DNA from 2 places in the Sphingomonas sp. PvP018 genome. Region 2 is predicted to be linked to the other one. Evidence: riboswitches for the same ligand, from Rfam matches in the RefSeq annotation. Region 2 holds a riboswitch; the other holds the start of a gene.
What was found. A riboswitch is a leader RNA that binds a small molecule or an ion and turns the genes downstream of it on or off. The one in region 2 is predicted to bind cobalamin.
Positions count from the first base shown of each region.

Region 1: linked by a shared signal. The riboswitch ahead of J3A66_RS18545 (TonB-dependent receptor) and the one ahead of J3A66_RS14440 (TonB-dependent receptor) in region 2 are both predicted to bind cobalamin.

Region 1 covers NZ_JAGIOU010000002.1:86,377-98,265, forward strand. Annotated here, with positions in the region: gene J3A66_RS18505 (DJ-1/PfpI family protein) at 1-512, shown strand, start outside; gene J3A66_RS18510 (Plug domain-containing protein) at 509-1,099, shown strand; gene J3A66_RS18515 (TonB-dependent receptor) at 1,121-2,635, shown strand; gene J3A66_RS18520 (alpha/beta hydrolase) at 2,834-3,565, shown strand; gene J3A66_RS18525 (TonB-dependent receptor) at 3,614-6,226, opposite strand; gene J3A66_RS18530 (DUF3526 domain-containing protein) at 6,349-7,641, opposite strand; gene J3A66_RS18535 (DUF3526 domain-containing protein) at 7,638-9,077, opposite strand; gene J3A66_RS18540 (ATP-binding cassette domain-containing protein) at 9,074-9,814, opposite strand; cobalamin riboswitch at 10,018-10,259, shown strand; partial or broken gene J3A66_RS18545 (TonB-dependent receptor) at 10,674-11,889, shown strand, end outside.
Region 2 covers NZ_JAGIOU010000001.1:3,241,660-3,253,548, reverse strand. Annotated here, with positions in the region: gene leuC (3-isopropylmalate dehydratase large subunit) at 1-786, opposite strand, end outside; gene J3A66_RS14465 (FAD-dependent oxidoreductase) at 913-1,845, opposite strand; gene J3A66_RS14460 (glycoside hydrolase family 127 protein) at 1,955-4,267, opposite strand; gene J3A66_RS14455 (hypothetical protein) at 4,410-4,619, opposite strand; gene J3A66_RS14450 (ankyrin repeat domain-containing protein) at 4,713-5,285, opposite strand; gene J3A66_RS14445 (catalase) at 5,355-7,055, opposite strand; cobalamin riboswitch at 7,274-7,515, shown strand; gene J3A66_RS14440 (TonB-dependent receptor) at 7,683-9,854, shown strand; gene J3A66_RS14435 (hypothetical protein) at 9,982-11,115, shown strand; gene J3A66_RS14430 (hypothetical protein) at 11,227-11,511, opposite strand; gene J3A66_RS14425 (ATP-binding protein) at 11,742-11,889, shown strand, end outside.

The DNA of each region.
Region 1 (11,889 bases), on a different contig from region 2:
CACAAATCGACGTGCTGTTCGTACCTGGTGGGCGGATGGGGACGGTCGACTGCATGAACGATCCCGCCGTCATGGCCTTTCTCGCCGATCGCGGATCACGTGCGAAGTGGGTGACGAGCGTGTGCACCGGTAGCCTGGCGCTGGCGGCCGCAGGGCTGCTCAGGGGCTATGATGCGACCTCGCACTGGCAGGTTGCAGACCTTCTGCCACGCATGGGCGCGCGCCACGTCGACAAGCGGGTGGTGATTGACCGCAACCGCATGACCGGGGGCGGTGTCACCGCAGGCATCGACTTCGGCCTGACGCTCGCGGCACGCCTGAAGGATGAGGAAGCGGCACGACGGGTTCAGCTCCTCATGGAATATGCGCCCGAACCACCCTTTCGGAATGGTACACCAAAGGAGGCCGGTCCGAAGCGAGTCGCCGAACTGACCGGTCGCACGCCGTGGATGGACGCGCAGGTCGATACCGCAGTTGCAGCTGCCGCCAGGCGGTTAGGGATCGCGGCATGATCGGGCGGCATTCGTTCGCTTTTGCGAGCCTCACCGTCATCGCTGTCATTTGGTTTGCATCGCCCGCTAAAGCACAAACCGTCGCGAACGAGACGCCGCAGACGCCCAGCTGGGCGGGTAGCGACATCGTCGTAACCGGCCAGCGTCAGACTTACGCCGAACCGGAGACGACCGCAGCGACCCGAACCGCCACGCCGTTGATCCAGGTGCCACAGTCGGTCCAGGTGCTGACGCGGACGTTGATCCAGGAGCAGGATCGTCACACGCTCGGTGACGCACTGGTCAACGTCTCGGGTGTCACCCCGACGCGGTCGGACGAGGTGCTTTTCATCCCCCCGATCATTCGCGGCTTTCCGGCCGAAGTCTACCTCGACGGGCTGTCTGTGTTCGCCGGCAACCAGCAGGCCTACGACCCGAACAGCTTGGTAGGCGTCGAGCGGATCGACGTTCTCAAGGGGCCGACCGCTACCCTTTATGGTGGGGGGATCGGCACGCCGCTCGGCGGGGTCATCAATCTCGAAAGCGTCCGGCCGAACGATAAGGCAGGCGGGTATCTGGCGATGCGCGCGGGGAGTTTCTCGACCTAGAACCCCTACGGCGACATCAATGTGCCGCTGGCTGACGGAATCGCGGCGCGGCTCACCGGGGAGTATCAGAGCAACGATAGCTGGATCGACAAGGTGCATGGCGAGCGTTGGTCGGTGCAACCCAGCGTCTCGTTCCAGATCGAGCCTGCGACCGATCTCCTGCTCCAGGGGCAGTTCAGCCATCGCAGCAATCTCGAATATTCCGGCCTGCCTGCCGATGCCGCGCTGGCCGGCACGATCGACCGCAACGCCTTTCCCGGCTCGCCGATCGATCAGCCGCTGACGACGAACGACATCCGCATGGGGCAGGCGACGCTGCACCACGCCTTCTCCGACCGTCTGAAGCTGACGGTCAGCGGCCGCTACTATTCGAGCAAAATCAATGAGCAGGGGAGCTTCGTCTATCCGGGCCTCTTCCCTACCGAGACCGTCGCACCGCTCTACGACGTGTTCCCGATCACCATGAGAAACCACACGAAAGAGGCGACCGTCGATGCCAATCTGGCCGGCGACGTCGATCTGCTTGGGGGCACGCACAAGGTGCTCATCGGCGTCAACTACGACTGGACCAGCTTCTACAGCGCAATGGGCCTGTTCGTCAGCGACTCCCCCTCGGGCACGATCGACCTGTCTGACCCGAGCTACGATCTGCGCTACACGCCGCAGCTACCGGTCAACTCTTATACCGACGATCGCTTTACGACGTTTGCTGGCTACATCCAGGATCAGGCAACCTACGGTCCGCTGCACCTGACCGGAGGCTTGCGCGTCACCTCGCTGAAGTTCGTCGAGAACAGCAACATCGGCGTCGCCAACGACAAGACCTACACCCACGTCTCACCCCGCGTCGGTGCAACCCTCGACGTGGTGAAAGGCGTCGCCCTCTTCGCGGGCTATGCGACCGCATTCCGTGCGCCCTTCGGCTTCATCGGCACGCAGACGCCGGTGCCGGAGACGTCGAGCAATATCGAGGGCGGCGTGAAGCTGGCGCTTACCGGCACGGGCCTCTCCGGCACGATAGCGGTGTTCCGGCAGACTCACGACAATGTCGTCACCGCCGATCCCGCCAATGTCGGCTTCTACGTCCAAAGCGGACGGCAGCGCGCGCGCGGGGTTGAGGTGGACATGGTGTGGGAGCCGACACCGGCCTTCTCGCTCCTCGCCAATTACGCCTACACCGATACCCGTGACGATGGTGTGGCACCTGGCGACCGGCTCGCTCGCGTTCCGAAAAGTAGCGGGCGGGTCGCGGCTCGCTACCGGGTATTGCACGGTACGGCCAAGGGCTTGTCATTCGGTGCAGGCATCAGCGCTTTTACCTCGCGTGAGCTGACGCTGCCCAATACCCTCGCAGTACCGGGCTATGCCGCGATCGATGCGCAGGCGTCTTACGACATTGGTCGGTTCACCCTTGGCGCGTCGGTGGTCAATCTGGGAAATCGACGAGCCTTCGATCCCTATTCCTACCTTGGTTATCCAGTGGTCGCGCCCAACCAGCCCCGTTCGGCCTATGTCACGCTCAAGGTGCGGATATGACCATGGCGAAGCTGGCGAGGCGCTGGATCGCCTTGGCAAGCATAGGCGTGGCAGTCGCCCCTCTGTCGCCGGCTGCAAGCGCGCGGGCACCGGCGACCGGCGGGAAGATCATTCCCCTCTATGCAAAGGGCGGTGTTCCGTCGCTCGGTGTCCCGGAAGTGCGGGACCGGATGAAGACCGGCGAGACGATGATCTACGATGTCAGCGAACCGACGCTGGAGCTGTATCGCCCTGCACCTGGTCGCCAACGGCACCGCCGTGATCGTCGCGCCCGGTGGTGGCTTCGTAGCCCTCGGCTACACTTTTGGTGGCACGGACGTGGCGCGGGCACTGGCCGGCCGTGGCGTTACTGCCTTCGTGTTGAAGTACCGGACGATCCGGAGCGGCGACGGGCCGATGCGGATGCCGGATGTCCATATGAAAGAGATGGGCATCGTCATGTCGCGGGCGGAAACGGGCAGACCGATGCAGATGCCGCGCTTCGCCGGTGAGCCTCATGCGATCGAGGACGGCGCGCGCGCCATGGCGATCGTCCGCGAACGCGCGCGCGAGTGGGGCATCGATCCTCACAAGGTTGGCGTGATTGGATTTTCAGCGGGCGCGTATCTTGCGGCCGATCTGGCAATCGGCGCCAAAGCGTCGCGGCCTGACTTTGTAGGCCTGATCTACGGCGGACTTCGGACGCCGGTCCCGGAAGATGCGCCTCCGGCATTCATCGCCGGTGCGGCAGATGACGAGTACCAGCGGAACGATCCCGTGCTGCTCTACACTGCATGGCGGCAGGCAGGAGCTTCAGCCGAGCTGCACCTGTACGAAAAAGGTGGCCACGGGTTCGATCTGCACGCGAAAGGTACGACGAGCGACCACTGGTTCAGCGAGCTTGTGTGGTGGCTACAGTCTCGCGGTCTCGTCAAAACCGCGGCGAAATAGCAAGACTGTAACGTTCGATTTAAGCGGATCACTCAACCGGTTTCCCCGCTAAAAGCTATAACTGCCGCGCATAAACACGGATCGACCGTTAAATCCGAAGGGAGAAACGGCGTTGTAAGGCTGGGTGCCAGCATTGTCGGCGCCATTGCTCCCGACCGCAACGCTGGAGACCGTTGAGGCGATATTCTCGTCTGGGTAGATGTTGAAGACGTTCTGCGCTCCTACGCTCAGCCTCAATGCACGTGTTGCCTGCCAGCCGACATCGATATCCGTCAGGACCTTGGCACCAAAGCGCTGGATTATGTCTGAGTTCGCCGCGCTACCTGTCGAGGGAATCAAGCGAACGTCATAGCCCTGTACCAATGCTGCTACCTGGGCCGGCGTACGATTGAGCAATGCTACCGTCGCGACGCGCCCATACCGGGTGTTCGTGACGGACAACGTAAACGGTCCCCGCGCATAATTCAGATCGAGTGTGATCTTGTCGCGCGGTAGGCTGTCTGAAAAGCGGAGTTGCTGGGTAAGGTCAAAAAGTGGCGTAGTGATGCCCAGCGCCGCGATAGGAGCCGGGGTGCCCGCGATCCTGTCGAACGTCGTCTTGTTATAATTACCCGCAAGCGTGGCCTTGATCCTGCTTCCGTCTCCGAAGCGGTGCCGATAATTTATAACCAGATCGATGCCCTTGGTTTCCGTGTCGACCGCGTTGGTCAGGAACGACAACGCAGCAAAGCCAGACTGCCCATTGGCGGCCAAATAGTTGGTCAGGCGCGCGTCCTGAAAGGTCGATGAGATGGCGATGCGATCACGCACCTTGATCCGGTAGGCGTCGAGTGTCGCCGCGAAACCACCCGACTCAAATACCGTGCCGATCGACAGGTTGCGTGACTGTTCAGGTTTCAGATCGGTCGCACCTGCGAGGCGCGCCGCAGGGTTGTCGACTGCCGCCACCCGCACGATCGCCTGGGCACCGTTGAGGATCAGCGTATTCGATGCGTTATAGCCGGACTGTGCCAGCGCAGGCGCACGAAAGCCGGTGTTATAAGAGCCTCGCAGCGCCAGCCCGCCGACCAGACCGAGCCGCCCGGCAGCCTTGAAATTCGTGGTGCTGCCGAAGTCGGAATAACGTTCGTGCCTGGCCGCACCTGATAGAAGCAGCCGGTCGAAGAACTGCTTTTCCACTTCGCCATACATCGCGACGCTGTCGCGAGCGATCGACGCATGATCATCGGGTCCATTACTCGGTCCGGGTTGCGAACCTATCGGCCCCGGACGACCGGCGTTGGGGCCATCCGGAATCAATACCCCGCCATTGCGATAGCCATCGGGCGCCCCCGAGAACAGACGGTAGGCTTCCTCGCGATACTCGGCGCCGAAAGCCAGTCTGAACGGCTGATCGTCACCGACCGGGATCTCTCGCGTGAAATCGAGGTTCGAGGTCCATTGATAAAAGTCGCTACCGCCACGGTAAAAGCGCGATGGGGAGGCAGCCCCCAGGGACACGTTGACGCTGTCGACGTAAGTCGTGCGGACGGTGCTAACGCCATAGACGGTCGACAGGTCCCAACCGAACCCCGCCAGGTCGTCTCCACGCAGACCCGTCGCGGTGGAAATGTTCTCCAGCCTGGTGTCGAGGCCTGGGCTGTAACCGTCCGGGTAGAGCGCGCGTACCGTCTCGTCCTGTCCAGGACGGCGGAAGAAATACTGGATGTCGCCATCGAGGCGATTGTACCCACCGAAACTGTAAAGCTCGGTCCCCCCTGGCAGGGGCGCGACGAGGTTGTAGAAGAGCTGGTAGTTTCGGTTTGGCTGGTCGCCCTGCTGAAATACGTTCCGGTCGAACCCGGCTTCCCGCAGGTCGAGCGTCCCGTTCGATGGTGTCAGTCCAACACCTGAGCCGTAATTGCCAGAAGGCGCGACTGGCCGACCAACGGCGTTCGTCCCAAAAAACTGCTGCCGCGTATCCGCCCGCGCACGATTGGTGCCATCCCGGTCTTGGTAAGCTGCGGTCAGGCGCAGAACGCCGTTCGCTCCGAGCGGGATGCCTGTGGAGGCACTTGCCTCGTAGGTGTCGCCGTCGCCCTCCGTAGTCTGCACATAGCCCGCCTGCGCGATGGTGCCGAGCGAGCGGTCGAGGATCATGTTGATGACCCCCGAGATCGCGTCCGAGCCGTATTGGGCGGCAGCACCATCGCGCAGCACTTCGATCCTCGACATGGCAAGGGTCGGGATGGCGTTGAAATCAACCGCGACGTCGCCACGACCGATGCCGTTGCTCGAATTAAGGTCGGCCGTGGTGTGGCGACGTTTGCCATTGATCAGCACGAGCAGCTCGCCGGCCCCTAGTCCGCGCAGGGACGGTGGCTGGATGAAATCGCCGACACCTGATGCCAGCGGTCGCGGAGCGCTAAAGCTCGGCACCTGAACCTTCAGCATCTGGATCAGATCAACACGCCCGCTCTGTTGCAGCGCCTCGCGCGATATGGCGTCCACTGGCGTCGACGATTGCGTTGCCGTGCGGCCACCAAAACGACTGCCGGTAACGATGATCTCGCCGGCCTCATCGTCGTCTTCGACTGCGTCGGCTTCCCGAACGACCTCCTGCGCCAACACAGGCATCGGCATCGCAGCGGTGGCGGCAAGCGCTATCGCGAATGATCGCATGTAGATCCCCTTAGGTGATGTTATCTTATTATGTTTGGCGAATTGCTGGTGGCCGCTTTTTTGAAGAGCGGAAGGCCTGGTAGCGCCGGGTTAGCGATCACCGCCGTTGAGGGGCGGTATCGTCACTGGTCGGCAGCCTCGCCTGATCCACCCGCAGCATTTATTCGAGTGGTAAAGCTCGGCGCCCGGCCAAAGTCGGCTCTGCCAAACGGCCGGTCGCGAAACAGATACCCGTAGTAGAAATTGCGCAGCCTGGCGTGGAAGGCACGCACTCGGTCCTGATATGCCAGCTGTGCGCGAACGTCGGTGTCAGCCAGCCGGGTCAGCAAAGCCTGTACTCCCACCGAAGGCAGCACCCACCCAAGCATGCGCGCAGCGGCATCGCGGCGTTCCAACCCGCTTCGATAAGCACGGACCTTGGTCGCGACGCTTTCATCCCCGACCTGATGGAAGGCGAAATACCATTTGTAATGAAAGGTGGATCCGAGCGGGGCGGAGTCCGCCCATTCGGGATGACCGGCATAGAAGCGGCGCATTGTCGTTTCGCGGGGAATGTCCCAGGCGCGGTTGACCATCTCGCGCTGGGCAAGCGCGATCTCTGCGCCCTGACCGATCGGCACGGCGCGGTTGATTGCGACGTGCGCCAGTGTCGGCAGGACGAGAACCAGTACAAGCCAGGACGCTGCCAGCGTGGCAGCGTTTGCGACCGAGCTCCAGCGGAGTCTCGCGACCAGTACGGCAAGCGCCATCCAGAACAGGAGATAGGCGAGGATCACAGCGAGAACCGCCAGGATAGCTGCGCCCCCAACGCCGGACGCTACCGCGGCAACGAGGAAGGGCACGGCAAGCGCCGCCCATAACAGCGCGATACGCAACAGCATACGTCGCCGCAGCAGCGTTGCGCCGCCCCGCGGTAGAGCATCCAGCATTCGCAGCCGCCCCGCCTCGCGTTCTCCGGACGTCAGATCGTGGAACAACGCCACGACGAACAGCGGCGCGAGGAAGACGAGCACGAACGCGAAATCGAACCGGCCCGGCAGAGCGAGCTCAGGATTGAAGACGTCGCCGTCATAGATTTGTGCTTCCAATCCCAAAGCCCGGACGCGCAAGATGTAGGGCGTGACGTCGCGCATCCCGATTGCGGCGAAGGCCAGCGGGGAGGGTGCGTCCCACGTTGGGTGGAAGCTGTAATAGCCCGCACTGCCCGCGTCCTTGGTCCGATCGACATAGTCGGCGACGGCCGCAATATCTTCGGACTGCGCGGCCGGGATTGCGGCGATCGCGGTACGCTGCCGGGAAGTTTCCACCATGCCCGCGGTGACAGAAGCGGCGGTGAGTATGGCCAGCAGGATCAGTGCCGCGACGCTTAGTCGCGCACGGAGCAGCAGGCGCAGTTCATGCATCCACAGCGTCATTGACGGGCTCCTAGACGACGGGTCACCCGTGTGAGCAGCAGTGTGGCTACCGCCAGCCACAGTCCCAGAATAATGATCCCGGGCAGCGCTGCGGTCGCGAGCGCCGCGGCGCTTGGCGCAACGAAGGCGAAATCTAGCATATGTTGCCAATTGTCCGCTGCGATCCGCTTGCGGCGATCGGCACCCGCATCCTCGGCTATATCGTCGGCGTAGCTAACGTTCTTCGCCTCCATCCGGTTGAGACGTTGCACAAAGGCGTAGCGATACGCCTCCGCCTGTTCGAGGAAGCGGCGATGTCCGGCAAAGTCGGTGTTCGCCGCGGCCATCGACAGCGCGCGGATCGCGATCGTTGGGCTCAGCACACCGATCGCATCGACCAACCGGTTCTGAGCGGTCTGCGCCGCGAAGCTGGCACCTGCATAGCGATCGAACAGGCCGGACGTCAGCCGCTCCCCCTCCATCGCGAGCAGTCCTTTGTAGTTCACCGGCAGATCCTCGACCCGGGTTACGCCGTAGCGCTGCAGGACAGACTGCTTGAAGGCTGCCAGATGCGGATCATCGGGATTGTGACTGTCGCCCAGCTGGCGCAGGTCGCGCGCGATGGCGACATCGGTCTGAAGACGGTTCTGGAGCGGCACCGCGGCCCCCGCAATGTCGGGGGCGATGCGCGGCAGCAGCACGACCGCGACCGTCCATATTGCCAGCAGTGCAAGGAGGGCATCACGCCCGCGCCGGGCAAACCCCGACGCGAGCAGGATCAGGACGACCCACAATGCAAGATACAGCGCATAGCCAAGCCCGATGGCCGCCATTGGCAACGCCAGCGTGCCGGGTTGCGCGACGACTGCGACAAAACCGATCATCGCCGGTAATCCGACGATCAAGGCCACGATCCCGAGCGCGGCAAGCTTGCCACGCACCAGCTGTCCGCGCGAGACACCCTGCAGCATCAGTAATCGCAGTGTTCCTCGTTCGGTCTCGCGCGCCAGCACGCCGAAGCCCAGGAAGATCAGCAGCAATGGGGCAACTACCTGGAGGACGAAGGCGGGGGTAAGTTGCCCAAAACGAACCAGCAAGGAGCTTTGCCGGACGTCGCCAAAATTAGCGCTGTTCTGGCGGTGGCCTTCGAGGAACATGCTGTTGCCGGTGAAGGCGTCGACACCGGGATCGAACGCGGCCAACGCCCCCAGCGGGCGATAGATGAAGGTGCCGTAATGGACCATACGGTGCGGGTGGCGATCAGGTTGAGCCTTGAACGCCGCAGCAGCCACCTGCTGATGCCGCGTGCGCAGCTCGGCGATGCCGCGTTGGTGCGACCATGAACTGAGTACAGCCGCCAGGGTCAGCAGGACGAGCAGAACAAGCGCGATTACCGCGACGCGGTTGCGTGCCATCAACCGAAGTTCGTCACGCGCGATCAGGTGGGTCGCACTCACGCCGCACGGGTCCCTACGCCGATTTGGAACCGCGCATGCAGGGCGCGAATGTCGAATCTTTCGGACCCGGTGGCCGTGACATCCTCGACGATCCTGCCCTGTTCAAGGAAGGCGATCCGGTCGGCGACATCGGCGGCAGATAAGAGGTCGTGCGTTACCATTAGCACCGCGGTGCCACGGTCGCGGACTTTCAGGAGCAGCGCGTTGAAGTCGGCGGTTGCGCGCGGGTCGAGACCAGAGGTCGGCTCGTCGAGCAGCAGCACCGGCACTTCGCGCAGCAACGCCACTGCAATCGCGACCTTCTGCCGCATACCCTTGGAGAAGCCGCCCAGCCGTTGGTCCCACGCCCGGTCCTGCAACCCGGCAGATGCCAGCGCATTGGTGATCGTTCCCCGGTCCTGACGTTGATCAGCGAGTGCCAACAGGTAATCGGCATTCTCAACAGCGCTCAGATGCTCGTACAGCGCGACGTTCTCGGGGAGATAGGCAATGCGTCGGCGTGCCGCGTCAGCGTCCGCACCTGGATCGATGCCGCAGACTGCGATCTGTCCTGCATCGGCACGCACAAAGCCGAGCAAAGCGGACAGGGTGGTCGACTTGCCCGCTCCGTTGCCACCCAGCAATGCCGTGATGCTGCTGGCGGGAACATCGAGCGATAGACCGTCGAGAACGCGATGGTTGCCGTAGGCAACCGCCAGTTCGTGGATAGCAATAGGGTTACCGTTATTATCGGGCATAAGCCTCAATCTAGCTGCGACATGATATAGCGTATCATACGATGTTGTTGCCGCGTTGCAACAGGAGCGGTCCGTCCGCTATTAGAAAAGCAGGTTGCGCTAGAGGACGCCGCCTGAACGCTACACCGTGACGTTCGGTTATGGCGATTGCCCAAGAGCATTGATCGGGATACATCAGCGCCGCTGACCTGCTTTTTGAAGCAGGCTGGCATGATCGCGTCGGTGTCCTGAGAGGGGCTTAATAGGGAACGCGGTGAGGGTGGTTCGCCGCCTGAATCCGGGGCTGTCCCTGCAACTGTAAGCGGCGAGCGCGATGCATATCGCTTCTTCCTTCACAGGGAGGGGCAGCCACTGGGCCGGACGTTCTGTCATAAAGGCCTGGGAAGGCCGTGCATCGTGTGATGACCTGTGAGCCAGGAGACCTGCCGGCGTCTGGTCGCTCTTGCCTGGCCCAGGGGGTGGCCGCGGCACGGTACTCCGTCGAGCGACGACGTGTGCGGTGGGGACCGCACGGGCATGCGTGCCGGTCGCAATCGCGTCCGGCTGGCGCGGATGTCGGCCGTTCGCGGGAGGTCCCTGCCGGGTTCGCCAGACGCCCGGGGGATTACCGTAATGCCGTTCCTATTGTCTCGCCTCGCGCTCGCGGGGGCTATTCTGTCGCCTGTCTTCGCAGCACCGCTCGACGCGCAGACCGCGCCGGATCCCGATACCAGGGACATCCTGGTCGTCGGACAGCATGCCCAGGGCACGCTCACCACGCCGAATGCGACCGGCAGCCGCCTGGGCCTCACGCCGCTCGAGACTCCCGCGACGCTCTCGGTCATCGACGGCGCCACGATCCGCGCGTGGCGACCTGTCCGTGATCGACGCGACGAGCCGCGCACCGGGCATCAGCAACGCGGGCAATCCCGGCAATGGCGGCACCGCACTCGCCGCGCGGGGCTTCAGCGGTCAGGGCTCCGTACTCCAGCTGATCGACGGCATCAGGCTGTTCCCGGCTGCCGGCACGATCACCTTTCCGACCGATCCGTGGATGGTCGAGCGGATCGACATCCTGAGCGGCCCGGCCTCGGTGCTCTACGGCCAGGGCGCACTGGGCGGCGCGGTGAATGTCCTGATGCGCAAACCCGATACGCAGCGGACGCACGTGGAGGGGGAGATCGGCTATGGCTCGCAGGACAGCTTCCATGTCGCGGCGGGTGCAGGGGGGCCGGTCACCGAGCGCCTCTCCTACCGCATCGACGGCAGCTATCGCCGATCGGACGGCTATGTCGATCGCGGCCAGTCGCGCAGCGATGCCGTGTCGGGCACGCTGCGCTGGGCGCCGACCGACACGCTCGTCGTCACCGCGCGGGACGATTATGGCGACCAGAAGCCGATGCGCTATTTCCGCACGCCGCTGATCGACGGTCGGCTCGACGACCGCATCCGGGAACGCAACTACAACACCCGCGACGGCGTCATCCGCTACCGGGACAACCGCACCAGCCTGCAGATCGACTGGACGCCGAGCGATGCGGTCGCCGTCAGCAACCAGGCCTATCGCCTCACCTCCAAACGCTCCTGGCTCAATCTCGAAACCTATTGCTGGGTCGCCGCAGACGGGGTCTGCGCCAACGGCAGTGGCAACACCGGCACACCCGGCGGCGTCCTGCGCACCGACATGACCGGCATCGTCCACGACCAGACGCAGTGGGGCGATCAGGGCAGCGTGACGCTGCGAACAGGCATCGCCGATGGCGTCGGCAACGACCTTGTCATGGGCTTCGACGTCAACCTCATCAAACTGACCTACTCCCACAATTTCGGGTCTGATCCCCAGGTCTCGGAGGTCGATCCCTTCGCGTTCGATCCCGGTCTGGTCGTCGATACGCAGGGGATCGCACCGCGCTATCGGACGCGGACCACCGAATATGCCGTCTTCGCCGAGGACCGGCTTAAGCTCGGCACGCACGTCTCGATCGTCGGCGGCGTGCGCTACGAGCGCGACGCGATCCGCCGCTGGTCGATCGACTATCCAGGCGGCGCCAGCACTGAGACGTTCGCACTCGACAAGCGGCTGCACAATGTGACTT
Region 2 (11,889 bases):
CTCGCCACTCGGCGCCATCGGCCGGCCCTTGATATAAGCAAACGTCGTCTCGTCGGGCGCGACGAGGCCAGCCCGCGCACCCGCCTCGATCGACATGTTGGCGACGGTCAGCCGCCCCTCGATCGACATCGCGCGGATCACGTCGCCGGTATATTCGATCACGTGACCGGTCCCGCCCGCGGCGCCGAGCCGCCCGACGATCGCGAGGATCACGTCCTTGGGGCTGACGCCGAAGCCCAGCGTGCCGTCGACGCGGACCTCCATCGTCTTCGACTGGCTCAGCAACAAAGTCTGCGTGGCGAGCACATGCTCGACCTCGCTGGTGCCGATCCCGAAGGCGAGCGCGCCGAGCGCACCATGCGCCGAGGTGTGGCTGTCGCCGCAGACCAGCGTCGATCCGGGCAGGGTGAAGCCAAGTTCGGGCCCGACGACATGCACGATCCCCTGCTGCACCGCGGTCGCGTCGATATAGTCGATCCCGAACGCGGTCGTGTTGCGGCGGAGCGCGTCAAGCTGCTGCGCGCTCTCAGGATCGGCGATCGGCAGCGGCACGCCCGCGGCGTCGACGCGTGCGGTCGTCGGCAGATTATGGTCGGGCACCGCCAGCGTCAGATCGGGCCGCCGCACCCGCCGTCCGGCGACGCGCAGGCCTTCGAAAGCCTGTGGGCTGGTCACCTCGTGAACAAGGTGGCGATCGATATAGATCAAGCAGGTGCCATCGTCGCGCCGTTCGACGACGTGCGATGCCCAGATCTTTTCGTAGAGGGTCTGCGGACGGGTGGCCATGCGGCCCCGTTAACCGATAATGCCTGCCACGCAAAGGTTCGCGGCAATTTTCATGCGTCGGACCATGGCCCGATCGCGTCGATGCGTGTCCCGCGTGACGACCGGGCGCGGCGCCGGGATCCATCGTTACGCGTCGGCCAGCATCCGCTCAGCAAGGCGTCGGCCGGATAGCCAGCCGCTCTCGATCCGCGGCGCCAGCAGCCAGTCGCCCGCCGCCCCGATCCGTTCGCCCGCATTCCACAGACAGCCGGACTCACCTGCCGCGGCTCGAGCGTAGCGCCAGCGATGGCCGACACGGACGATCGGCACGGGCAGCGCGTCGGGGCACTCCGCGGCGAGCGCCGCCTGCAGCTGATCGACCACCGTCTCCGCCGCGTCTTCCAGATGATCGCGGGACCAGTCTGGCGTCGCCTGGACGACCCAGGCCTCCGGACCATCGCGTCCCGGTTTCGCGCTGTTGCGCGCGGCCCAGCCGATGATGCCGCGATCCTTGAGTACGTCGTCGGAAATAGCGAGCGGCGTCTCGAACGCGAACATCGCCGTCCAGCAGGGCGCCGACCGACTGTTCGCTGCGACGCGCGCCATCGCCGCGTCATGCGGTGCGAGCAGTCCCGCCGCCTGTTCCGCAGGGATCGCGGCGACGACGCTGTCGAACAGCTCCGCTTCGCCCGGATCGACCTGCCATCCCGCCGTCGTCCTGCGCAGCGCGGTGACCTGGGTGTTCCAGCGGACGTCCGTCTGCGCTGCGAGATGCCCGACGATCGCGTTCATCCCCGGCGTCCCGACCCAGGCATCGGGCCCCGCCGCGGGCCAGCGCGCGACGACGCCCGCCGCCGCCCAGCCCTGCATCGCCGCCACGAAATCCGGGTCGCGCATCGTCAGATATTGCGCGCCATGGTCGAACGCGATCGTGCCGCCGGGCGTCTCGACCCGCCGCGTCGCCATGCGACCGCCCGCGCCGCGTCCCTTGTCGAACAGTGTCACCACGCAGCCGTCCTGCTGGAGTCGCAGCGCACAGCTGAGGCCGGCAATGCCGGCACCAATGATCGCAACCTTCATGACGTCTCCAATCGACGATCCGCGGGATGGCCCGATACCGCTCGCGGACCTAACCGACCAGCCGGAAATCCCCCGACTTTACCGTCCAAGCCTATTTCCGTCGTACCGGTCAGATCGTCTCGGATCGCATCGTCCGCACCGTATAGACCTCGACCCCCTGCCATGTGTCGGAGTCGAAGCGGACGCGAATTCTCGATTTGCCGCGCGTGGTCTCGGGCGGCAGCGGATAGGTCCGGATGTTGCGGGCGGCGGTGACGTCACCCGTGAGCTGCTCGCGCGCCAACGGCGTGCCGTCGACCGAGATCCGGAAATCCTTGTTGCGCTGCCCGCCGCCATATTCGACCTGCAGCGTCAGCGGCCCCGGCGCAACCGCCAGGTCGAATTCGAAATATCCGATGTTCACGTTGCGGCTGCGGTCGGCGACATGCGACACTGCCGCCGAGTTGCCGCTGTCGGCGAACGCATGGTCGACCTCGGGCTGCTGCTCACCCAGCCGGATCACATCGACCGTCCGCGCGGCCAGTGCCGCCCGCTCCTGCGACGCACGCGCCCAGGCGAGCTGCGCGGTCGGCCACTCGGCGGTACCGAACCGGCGGAAATAGACCGCGGTGCGGTTGTCATGCTGCGCGAAAAACGGTCGCAGCGTCAGGTCGCGCGGCTTGCCCTGCCCGCCCAGTCGATACCGGTGCAATCCACCCGCCGCCGCCAGAACCGGTTCCGCCCGATCGGTGACGAGCGCGGGGTCCGGCCCGTCGGACCGACGGTCCCCCGCGCCCATATCGGCCGCAAGGACCAGCGGGCCGCTGAGAAACGCGATCAGCCTTGGATCGTCGGGCATCGATTCGACGCGCACCGGCATGGGCAGCGACAAGGCAATCTGATCGCCCGCCTTGAGCCCGGTCAGCAGCAGATAGCCGCCGTCGCGCACGCCAGCCGTTCTGCCATTCACCTGCAACAGCGGCGCAGCGCACCAGCCGGGCACGCGGAGCGCCAGCGTCCGCGGCGCCGTCCTGACGGCGATCCGCACCGTGTCGCCAAGCGGGAATTGCGTATCGATGTCGAGTTTCGCCTCGGGGGCATCCAGCGTGGAGGCATAATAGAGGTTGATCGCAACCGCATCGCCGCGCTTCCAGTAGATGCTCTCGCCATGCTTCGAATGGCTTTCCATGCCCGACCCGACACAGCACCAGAAATCCTCGGTCGCGCTCGAATGCACGCGCCCCATGCCCGGCGCCAGCGCAGTAAAATAGGTGAACATCCCCGTGTCGGGGTGCTGCTGACTCATGATGTGGTTGAGATGCGCGCGCTCGTAAAAGTCGAAATAGCGCGCATCGCCGGTCCAGCCATAGAGATGCCGGGTCAGGCGCAGCATGTTGTAGCTGTTGCACGCCTCGCACGTCTGCTGGTCGAGCCGCTGGGCAAGCTTGCGCGGCTCGCCGAAATGCTCGTGGTCCGAGTTGCCGCCGATGACATAGCTGTGGTCGCGCGTCACGATCGTCCAGAACGACCGGGCGACCCTGGCATGGTCGGTATCGCCGGTCAGCTCATGCAGGCGCGCCTCCCCCACGATCTTCGGGATCTGGGTGTTGGCGTGGTGCCCCGCGAGGTCGTCGCGCGCGTCCCGGAGCGGGTCGACGATCGCGTGATGCCGCAGCCGTTCGGCGAGTGTCAGCCAGCGGCGATTGCCGGTCCGCCTGTACAGCTCGGCATAGGATTCGGTCAGCCCGCCATGCTCGGTCCGCAGGATGTCCTGGACCTGGACGTCGTTCAGTCCCTCCAGGATCGTGCCGAGATAGGTCCCAAGCCCGATCGCGACGGCCAGACCCTCTGCAACTCCGGCATGCCGGTGCGCGTCGAGCACGCCCGCCATGACCTTGTGATAGGTGTACAGCGGCACCCATCCTTCGTTCAGGCTGAACCCGGTCGACCGGATCTCCCGCTTGCGCAGTTCCTCGTACACGACCTTGCCATCGACGGTCTTGCCGTCGCGCTCGACGGTCGTCCCGCCGGCATAGCCATCCCCCTGCTTCAGTTGGATCGCCTTGAGTTCGGCGACGATATAGGCCGCGCGGTCACGGAATTGCTGATCCCCCGTCTGCGCATAGACCAGCGACAGCGCGCTGAGATAATGACCGAGCGAATGCCCGGCGATCCCGCGCGATTCCCATCCGCCATAGACTTCGCCCTTGGTCGGCAACCCTGCCCCGGCATGGAAATTGTGCAGCAGACGGTTCGCATCGAGTGACAGCAGATAGCGCTGGTTCGCCTGCACCGATGTCAGGAAGATCGACGGCCGCAACCGCACCTGCGACAGCGGAAAGGGGGTCGCCGCCGAGGGTGCACCCGTCGCCGCCAGGGCGAATGGCGGCACCGCACCCAGCGCAATCCCTGCGCCTAGCGCACCGCGACGCGTCCAACCCATGTCACTCTCCCAGCCACGTCTTCAGACACAGGCTATCGGCTTCACTTGTCGGAGTAAATCCCGGGACTGACATGGAGCTGACGGTGTGATGGTGATCATCAGTGCGCCGTGATCCAGACCCGGCCGAACCTACGCAAACGTCTCAGTCGCGCGGCGCACGAGCGATCACCGCCTGCGCGGCCCGGAGGCGGGCCTTCCAGATCTTGACCGACGGATGCCCGGCCGCGAGGCCGGCGAGCCGCCCCTCGATCTGGACGGCCTCGCGCTTGGCTGCGTCGAGCTCGGCGGCTGTCGGCGCAGGCTGGATATTGGCGCGCGCGTGTGCGCCGGTGCGTCCCTTGCTCTTGGTCATGGCCAACGCGATGGCCCCGGATGCCGCGCCGCGTCAATGCGGAACGGTAGCGACACGGCCCGCCGTGGCGCGCGGGACGCCCGAAGACTTGCTTTAGCGCTTCACGCGTTCCGCCATGGCAGCGTTCCCCTGCCCGGCCGCGACCGAACCTGCCGATCGTCCCGCCGCATCCTGGATCATCCGGTCCGCACCCGCCGCCAGCAACAGGTCGACCTGTGCCCGGCGATTGAACAGCGATGCCATCATCAGCGCGGTCTGCCCGGCGTGATTGCGGGCGTTCACGTCGCACCCTGCCTTCAGCAGCCGCGCCGCGATCGCATCCTCGCCCTTGAACGCGACACCCATCTGCGCGCTGTTGCCCTGGTCACGATCGGGGCGACAGGCGTCGGCGCCTTTGCCGATCAGCGCGTCGACCGTAGCAAGCTGTCCGTTATACGCCGCCAGGATCACGGGCGTGAAACCGCGCTCGTCATAGGCATTGATGTCGGCGCCGGCCTTGAGCAGCGGCTCGATCATGTCCGTCCGGCCGAGCCGCGCCGCCTCGAACAGCAGCTGCTGGCGACGCTCGGGTGATGGCAAGGCCGCGACCGCAGGAGGCGTCTGTCGCTCGGTCGCAGCGGCCTGTGGCCCAGCAGCGGCGAGCAGCGCGGCAAGATAAGTCAGCATCGTCGGTCTCATTCCTTGAAGTCTGTCACGGCAGGAGGCGCGCGCCGTGGCGCACCGCCTGCCCCGGGATCAGCGGGCGCTCTGGCCCGGGTTGGCGGCGCGATAGTCCGCCACCGCGCGCGACACGTCGGCGATCGGCACGTTCACCGCGGTTGCCAGGCGCGTGCCGAAGTCCTTGTCGGCCTGATAGAAGTAACTGACCATGATCGTCTTCGTCCGCGCCGACGTCACGACATTGAGATCACCCGCCAGGTTGGTGACCAGATCCGCCTTGTCCTGCAGCTTGAGCGCCCGGTAGAATTCGCCCGCCTGGGCAAAGTTGTTGGTCTTGGCGATCGGCTTCGCATCGACGGTCGCGTCGATGCCATAGGGCGCGGCGCGGAAGCGGGCATCGGTCGACTTTGCCGCGGTCGCCGCCGGGAAGTAATTCACGTCGGACGCGCGGTTGCTATGGTCGAGCTGGCCGTCCTGGTAATTGTTGACGACGCTCGCGAGCGGACGATTGACCGGCAACTGCATCGCATTGGCGCCGATGCGATAGCGCTGCGTGTCCGAATAGGAGAACAGCCGCCCCTGCAGCATCCGGTCCGGCGAAGCCTCGATCCCCGGCACGAGGTTGGCCGGTGCGAACGCCGACTGCTCGGTATAGTCGAAGAAGTTGGTCGGCACCTTGTTGAGCGTCATCTCGCCGATCTTGCGGAACGGCACGCCCAGCCATTCCTTGGTGTCGTCGAACGGATTATAGTCGAGCTTGGCGAACGCCGACGCCGACATCGTCTGCACCATCAGGTCCCAGACGGGGAAGTTGCCCTTGCCGATCTCGCCATAAAGATCGTCGGTCAGGTAGTTCCAGGTCGCGGTCGCGACCTGCGCGCCGTTCAGGTTGCGCACGCCCTGGCGGCTGATCCAGCGGAACTTGGCGAACATTGTTTCGCCCTTGGCATTCACCAGCTTGAAGGCATGGACGCCGTTGCCGTCCATCGTCCGGTAGGATGCCGGCGTACCGAGGTTCGAATAGACATGCGCGAGCATGTTGGTCGCCTCGGGCGTGGCCGAGAAGAAGTCGAAGAAGCGATTGGGGTCCTGCTTGTTCGTCACAGGCGAGGGCTTGAGCGCGTGGATCATATCCGGGAACTGGATCGCGTCACGGATGAAGAAGATCGGCAGGTTGTTGCCGACCAGATCCCAATTGCCCTGATCGGTATAGAATTTGGTCGCAAAGCCGCGCGGATCCCGCATGCCCTCGGGGCTGCCCGAGGGGTGGATCACGGTCGAGAAGCGGACGAACACGGGCGTCTGCTTGCCGGGCATGAACAGCGATGCACCGGTGATGCTCGAAATGTCCGCGGTCGCGGTGAACACGCCGTGGGCACCGGTTCCGCGGGCATGGACGACGCGCTCGGGCACGCGCTCCCGGTCGAAGCGTGCGAGCTTCTCGATCAGCGTCGTGTCCTCGAGCAGGACGGGGCCCAGGTCGCCCGCCGCCTTCGAGTGGCGGTTCTCGCCGATCGGCGCACCATTGTCGCGGGTCATCTGCGGCGCGGCGGCACTGGCTGAATCACCCTTGGCTTCGACAGTGCCGGCCACACCGGCCTGCGCCAGCGCGGGCTTGCCGGCGCTGGACGGAGCCGCCGCAGTCGTCATGCGGGTTTCCGCCTGCGTCTCGGCCGGTGCCACCGTCTGCGCGGCAACGGGCTGGATCATGGCACCCGCCGATGCCGCAGCCAGCAGCATCGCCGTCACAGCCTGACGGCTCTTCACGTTCTTCATCTCGATCCCTTAATCCTGCATGCCATCAGCGTGGCATCCCCGCACAGAGCGTGCGGCACCGCCGCCTCCTGATCGAGGACGCGCATCGCGCCAAACGGAGCTTCTGGATCACAGCAATCGAGCAGGACGATCGAGCCGCCATCGCGCCGCTCGCCGGACGATTGCCGAACGATCCTGACCGGGATAGACCGGCGCCGCTGACCTGTTCGATCCGAGCAGGACGGCATGATCGCGTCGGTGCCCCGAAAGGGGCTTAATAGGGAACGCGGTGAGGGTGGTTTGCCACCTGAAGCCGAGGCTGTCCCTGCAACTGTAAGCGGCGAGCGCGATGCATTTCGCTTCTTCCTGCAAAGGAAGGAGCAGCCACTGGGCCAGACGTTTCGTCATGAGGGCCTGGGAAGGCCGTGCATCGTGTGATGACCCGTGAGCCAGGAGACCTGCCGGCGTCTGGTCGCTCTTGCCTGGCCCAGGGGGTGGCCGCGGCACGGTACTCCGTCGAGCGACGACGTGTGCGGTGGGGACCGCACGGGCATGCGTGCCGGTCGCAATCGCGTCCGGCTGGCGCGGATGTCGGCCGTTCGCGGGAGGTCCCTGCCGGGTTCGCCAGACGCCCGGGGGATTACCGTAATGCCGTTCCTATTGTCTCGCCTCGCGCTCGCGGGGGCTATTCTGTCGCCTGTCCTCGCAGCACAAGTCCATGCGCAGTCCGCGCCGGATCCCGACACCAAGGACATCCTGGTCGTCGGACAGCATGCCCAGGACACGCTCACCACGCCGAATGCGACCGGCAGCCGCCTGGGCCTTACGCCGCTCGAGACCCCCGCGACGCTCTCGGTCATCGACGGCGCCACGATCCGCGCGCGCGGCGACCTGTCGGTGATCGACGCGACGAGCCGCGCACCGGGCATCAGCAATGCGGGCAATCCCGGCAATGGCGGTACCGCGCTCGCCGCGCGGGGCTTCAGCGGTCAGGGATCCGTGCTCCAGCTCATCGACGGCATCAGGCTGTTCCCGGCGGCCGGCACGATCACCTTTCCGACCGATCCGTGGATGGTCGAGCGGATCGACATCCTGAGCGGCCCGGCCTCGGTGCTCTACGGCCAGGGCGCACTGGGCGGCGCGGTGAATGTCGTGATGCGCAAACCCGATACGCAGCAGACGCACGTGGAGGGCGAGATCGGCTATGGCTCGCAGGACAGCTTCCATCTCGCGGCAGGCGCAGGGGGGCCGATCACCGAGCGCCTCTCTTACCGCATCGACGGCAGCTATCGCCGATCGGACGGCTATGTCGATCGCGGCCAGTCGCGCAGCCATGCCGTGTCGGGCACGCTGCGCTGGGCGCCGACCGACACGCTCGTCGTCACCGTGCGGGACGATTATGGCGACCAGAAGCCGATGCGCTATTTCGGCACACCGCTGATCGACGGTCGGCTCAACGACCGCATCCGGGAACGCAACTACAACACACGCGACGGCTCTATCCGATACCGCGACAACCGCACCAGCCTGCAGGTTGACTGGACGCCGAGCGATGCGGTCACCGTCAGCAACCAGGCCTATCGCCTCACCTCCAAACGCTCCTGGCTCAATCTCGAAACCTATTGCTGGATCGCCGCGGACGGCGTCTGCGCCAACGGCAGCGGCAACACCGGCACGCCGGGCGGCATCCTGCGCACCGACATGACCGGCATCGTCCACGATCAGACGCAATGGGGCGATCAGGGCAGCGTGACGCTCCGAACACAGATTGCCGATGGCGTCGGCAATGACCTTGTCATGGGCTTCGACGTCAACCTCATCAAACTGACCTACTCCCACAATTTCGGGTCTGACCCGCAGGTTTCGGAGGTCGATCCCTTCGCGTTCGATCCCGGTCTGATCATCGACACGCAAGGCATCGCACCGCGCTATCGCACGCGCACGACCGAATATGCGGTCTTTGCCGAGGACCGGCTGAAGCTCGGCACGCACGTCTCGATCGTCGGTGGCGTGCGCTACGAGCGCGACACGATACGCCGCTGGTCGATCGACTATCCGGGCGGCGCCGGCACCGAGACGTTCGTGCTCGACAAGCGGCTGCACAATCTGACCTGGCGGGTCGGAAGCGTCTATCAGCCTATCCCGACGGTGTCGCTCTATGCGCAATATGCCACCGGCGTGGACCCGCTGGGGACGCTGACGACCTATTCGACCGGGCAGGTGCAGTTCAGCAACGCGGTTGGCGATCAGGTCGAGGTCGGCGCGAAGGCCGTGTTCCTCGACGGTCGCGGCACCGCCACCCTCGCCGCCTACCGCATCGTCAAGAAGCGCCTGCTGGCGCAGCTGACCCCGACGAGCCCGGTCGAGCAGGTTGGCCAGCGATCGGCCAGGGGTATCGAGGCCGCGGTGTCGCTCGATCTGCCTTACGGTGTCGGGATCGATGCGAACGGCAGCATCCTCGACGCGACGTTCGACGACTTCGTCTCAGGCGGTATGCGCTTCGATGGCAATACCCCGCCGGACGTGCCCGAGGCGCTAGCCAACCTCTGGCTGCGCTGGAACGCGACGCGCGCGTTTCAGGCGCGCGCCGGCCTGCGCTACGTCGGGCCTCGTTATTCGGACAATGCGAACAGCTTCCACGTCCCCAGCTACACCACGATCGACGCCACGCTCTCCTATGCAGTGGCGCCACGGCTCGCGGTCGACATCCACGGCTACAACCTGTTCGACCGGGACTATGCGATCAGCACGTACAGCAATCAGCAATGGGTCCTCGGTCGTCCCCGCGCCGTCGACGTCTCGCTTCGCGTCGGCTTCTAGCGCGCCCCGTGACCGGCAGCCCGCGGGACGGGCCGCCGGCGATGTCGCCCCCCGGGAAAACCCCGGATAGCCGGTCGCGCGCGCGTCCGCCTAAGCCGCATAGCCACCCCATGAGGAGACATTGCGCATGCCGTTTTACCGGGCTTCCGAGCTGTTTACCCTGCGTCCCGTGCCGCCCACGCTCGGCAAGCCGGCATGGATGAACCTGCGCGCCGTACCGCGGGCACCCTGGGCGGGGGAGCCGGAGGCACTGCGCGGGCCCGGCATCTACGGCATGTTCCATGACGACCGGCTCGTCTATGTCGGCCTATATGCCGGCAAGGCTGAGCGGCCCTTTGGCGGATCGGTCCTCGAGCGCTGGGAGAAGCACGTCACCTATCAGACGCTGCGCTCGCCCTATGTCACCTTCGCCCGTCGGCATCTCAAGCATCTGCATGCGCTCGCCGCCGCAGAGCCCAACGGACCGATCGAGACGATCGTCGCGATGCTGGCGCTGAACGGCGATGAAAGCCCGCTTCTCCAGCGCAAGGGCGGCAGCTGCACCTTCGCCAAGGCGCAGCTCGCAGCCGCACACTGGGATGTGTTCGGGCCGGGGAACGAGGCCACGATGCTCGATCACCTCGGCTTCACCTATCTCCAATTGCCGCGCGACCTGGCCGCGACCGTTCTCCCCGAGCCCGGGCAGCGGCCGAGCGCATGGGTGAAGAAGCACTGGCTCGCGCCGATCGAGCGGGATCTCATTGCCGCGTTCATGCCGCCCTGCAACGACGGCACCGAACCCGGCGACGCGCCAGCGGTCGATCCGGTCGCGTTCGAGGAGCGGCTCGCCCGGCTGCTCGCCGACCGCCCCGCACCCGCCGTCGAGGATCTGGCTGGAGAGAGCGAGGCCGACGATGAAACCGACGGCGACGAGGAAGCGCTCCGCACCGAACCGACCGCCGCACCGAACGAGCGCGAGGCGCTGCTCGACGATCTCGCCCGGCTCTGCCCCGGCGCGCTGGAGATCTATTATACCGACGTTCCCGATCTGCGCATCCGGCCGCGCTCGCACGCACGCCGGGTGCTGCTGAACGTCTTTGCACATGGCGGCGGGCTCGCCTGCAGGACCAAGGCAAGCGTGGCGGCCTGCCGCGCGCTCGGCTTCGATGCGAACGACGCGCCGGCGGGCGTGTCGATGAGCGCGGCGTTTCCGATCGACCTGTCCCGCCACTCCGCGGCGGATCTGTTCGCAGTCGCCGGTGCCGCCCTCCCCGGCGACTGACCCGCCGGTCGGGGGAGCCGGCCATTCATGATGTGCCCTGGCGAGCGACAAGCCCGTCAGGGCACCCGCCCTGCTGCGCAGACCTTCCGATTCCGCGTTAAGCGCGGTTGCCTACGGATCACTCCAGCGCCTGGCCCCCCACAGGATCAGATCGCGGCCGACGAACACGACGCACACGTCGCCAATGGCAAACGCCAGACCCAGCCATGTCCATCCATGAGATAGCAGCAATGCGGGCCACGCGACGGCGAGCACGATCAGCAGCACGCCGATCGGCCGCGTCAGGCGGTTCCACCACCGCCGCGGCACGACCTGATGGCTGTAGACGATAACGCTGCCATCCTCCTGGTACCAGAGCTCGCGCACCTCGTGAATCGGATTAGGTCCGTCCGTCATCGTGCTGTGGCGCGCGTTACACGGTGACGATTCCGCGATCGCGAGACACTATGGGCTGGCATCGATACATTCCCGGAGCTGGCTCGCGATCATCATGGCCATCGCCGCCGCGTCGAAAACCCGGGAATTTCCCCGATGGCCTATCGGCGCCGGATGCGGCTAGGCAGCCCTCAATGCCGCTGCCTCCCTCTTCGCCCCGCCTCTCGATCGGTGCCGTAGCCGGCAAAACAGTGCCACGACTGACCGACCTTCCCTGGCTCATCGGCTATGCAGCGGCGTTCGCGGCCGCGCACCAGGCCGCGGCAGGCTGGGGCGGTCAGGGCTTCTACTCGCTGCTCTATCCCGCCGCTGGCGTCAGGCTGGCGCTGCTATGGAGCC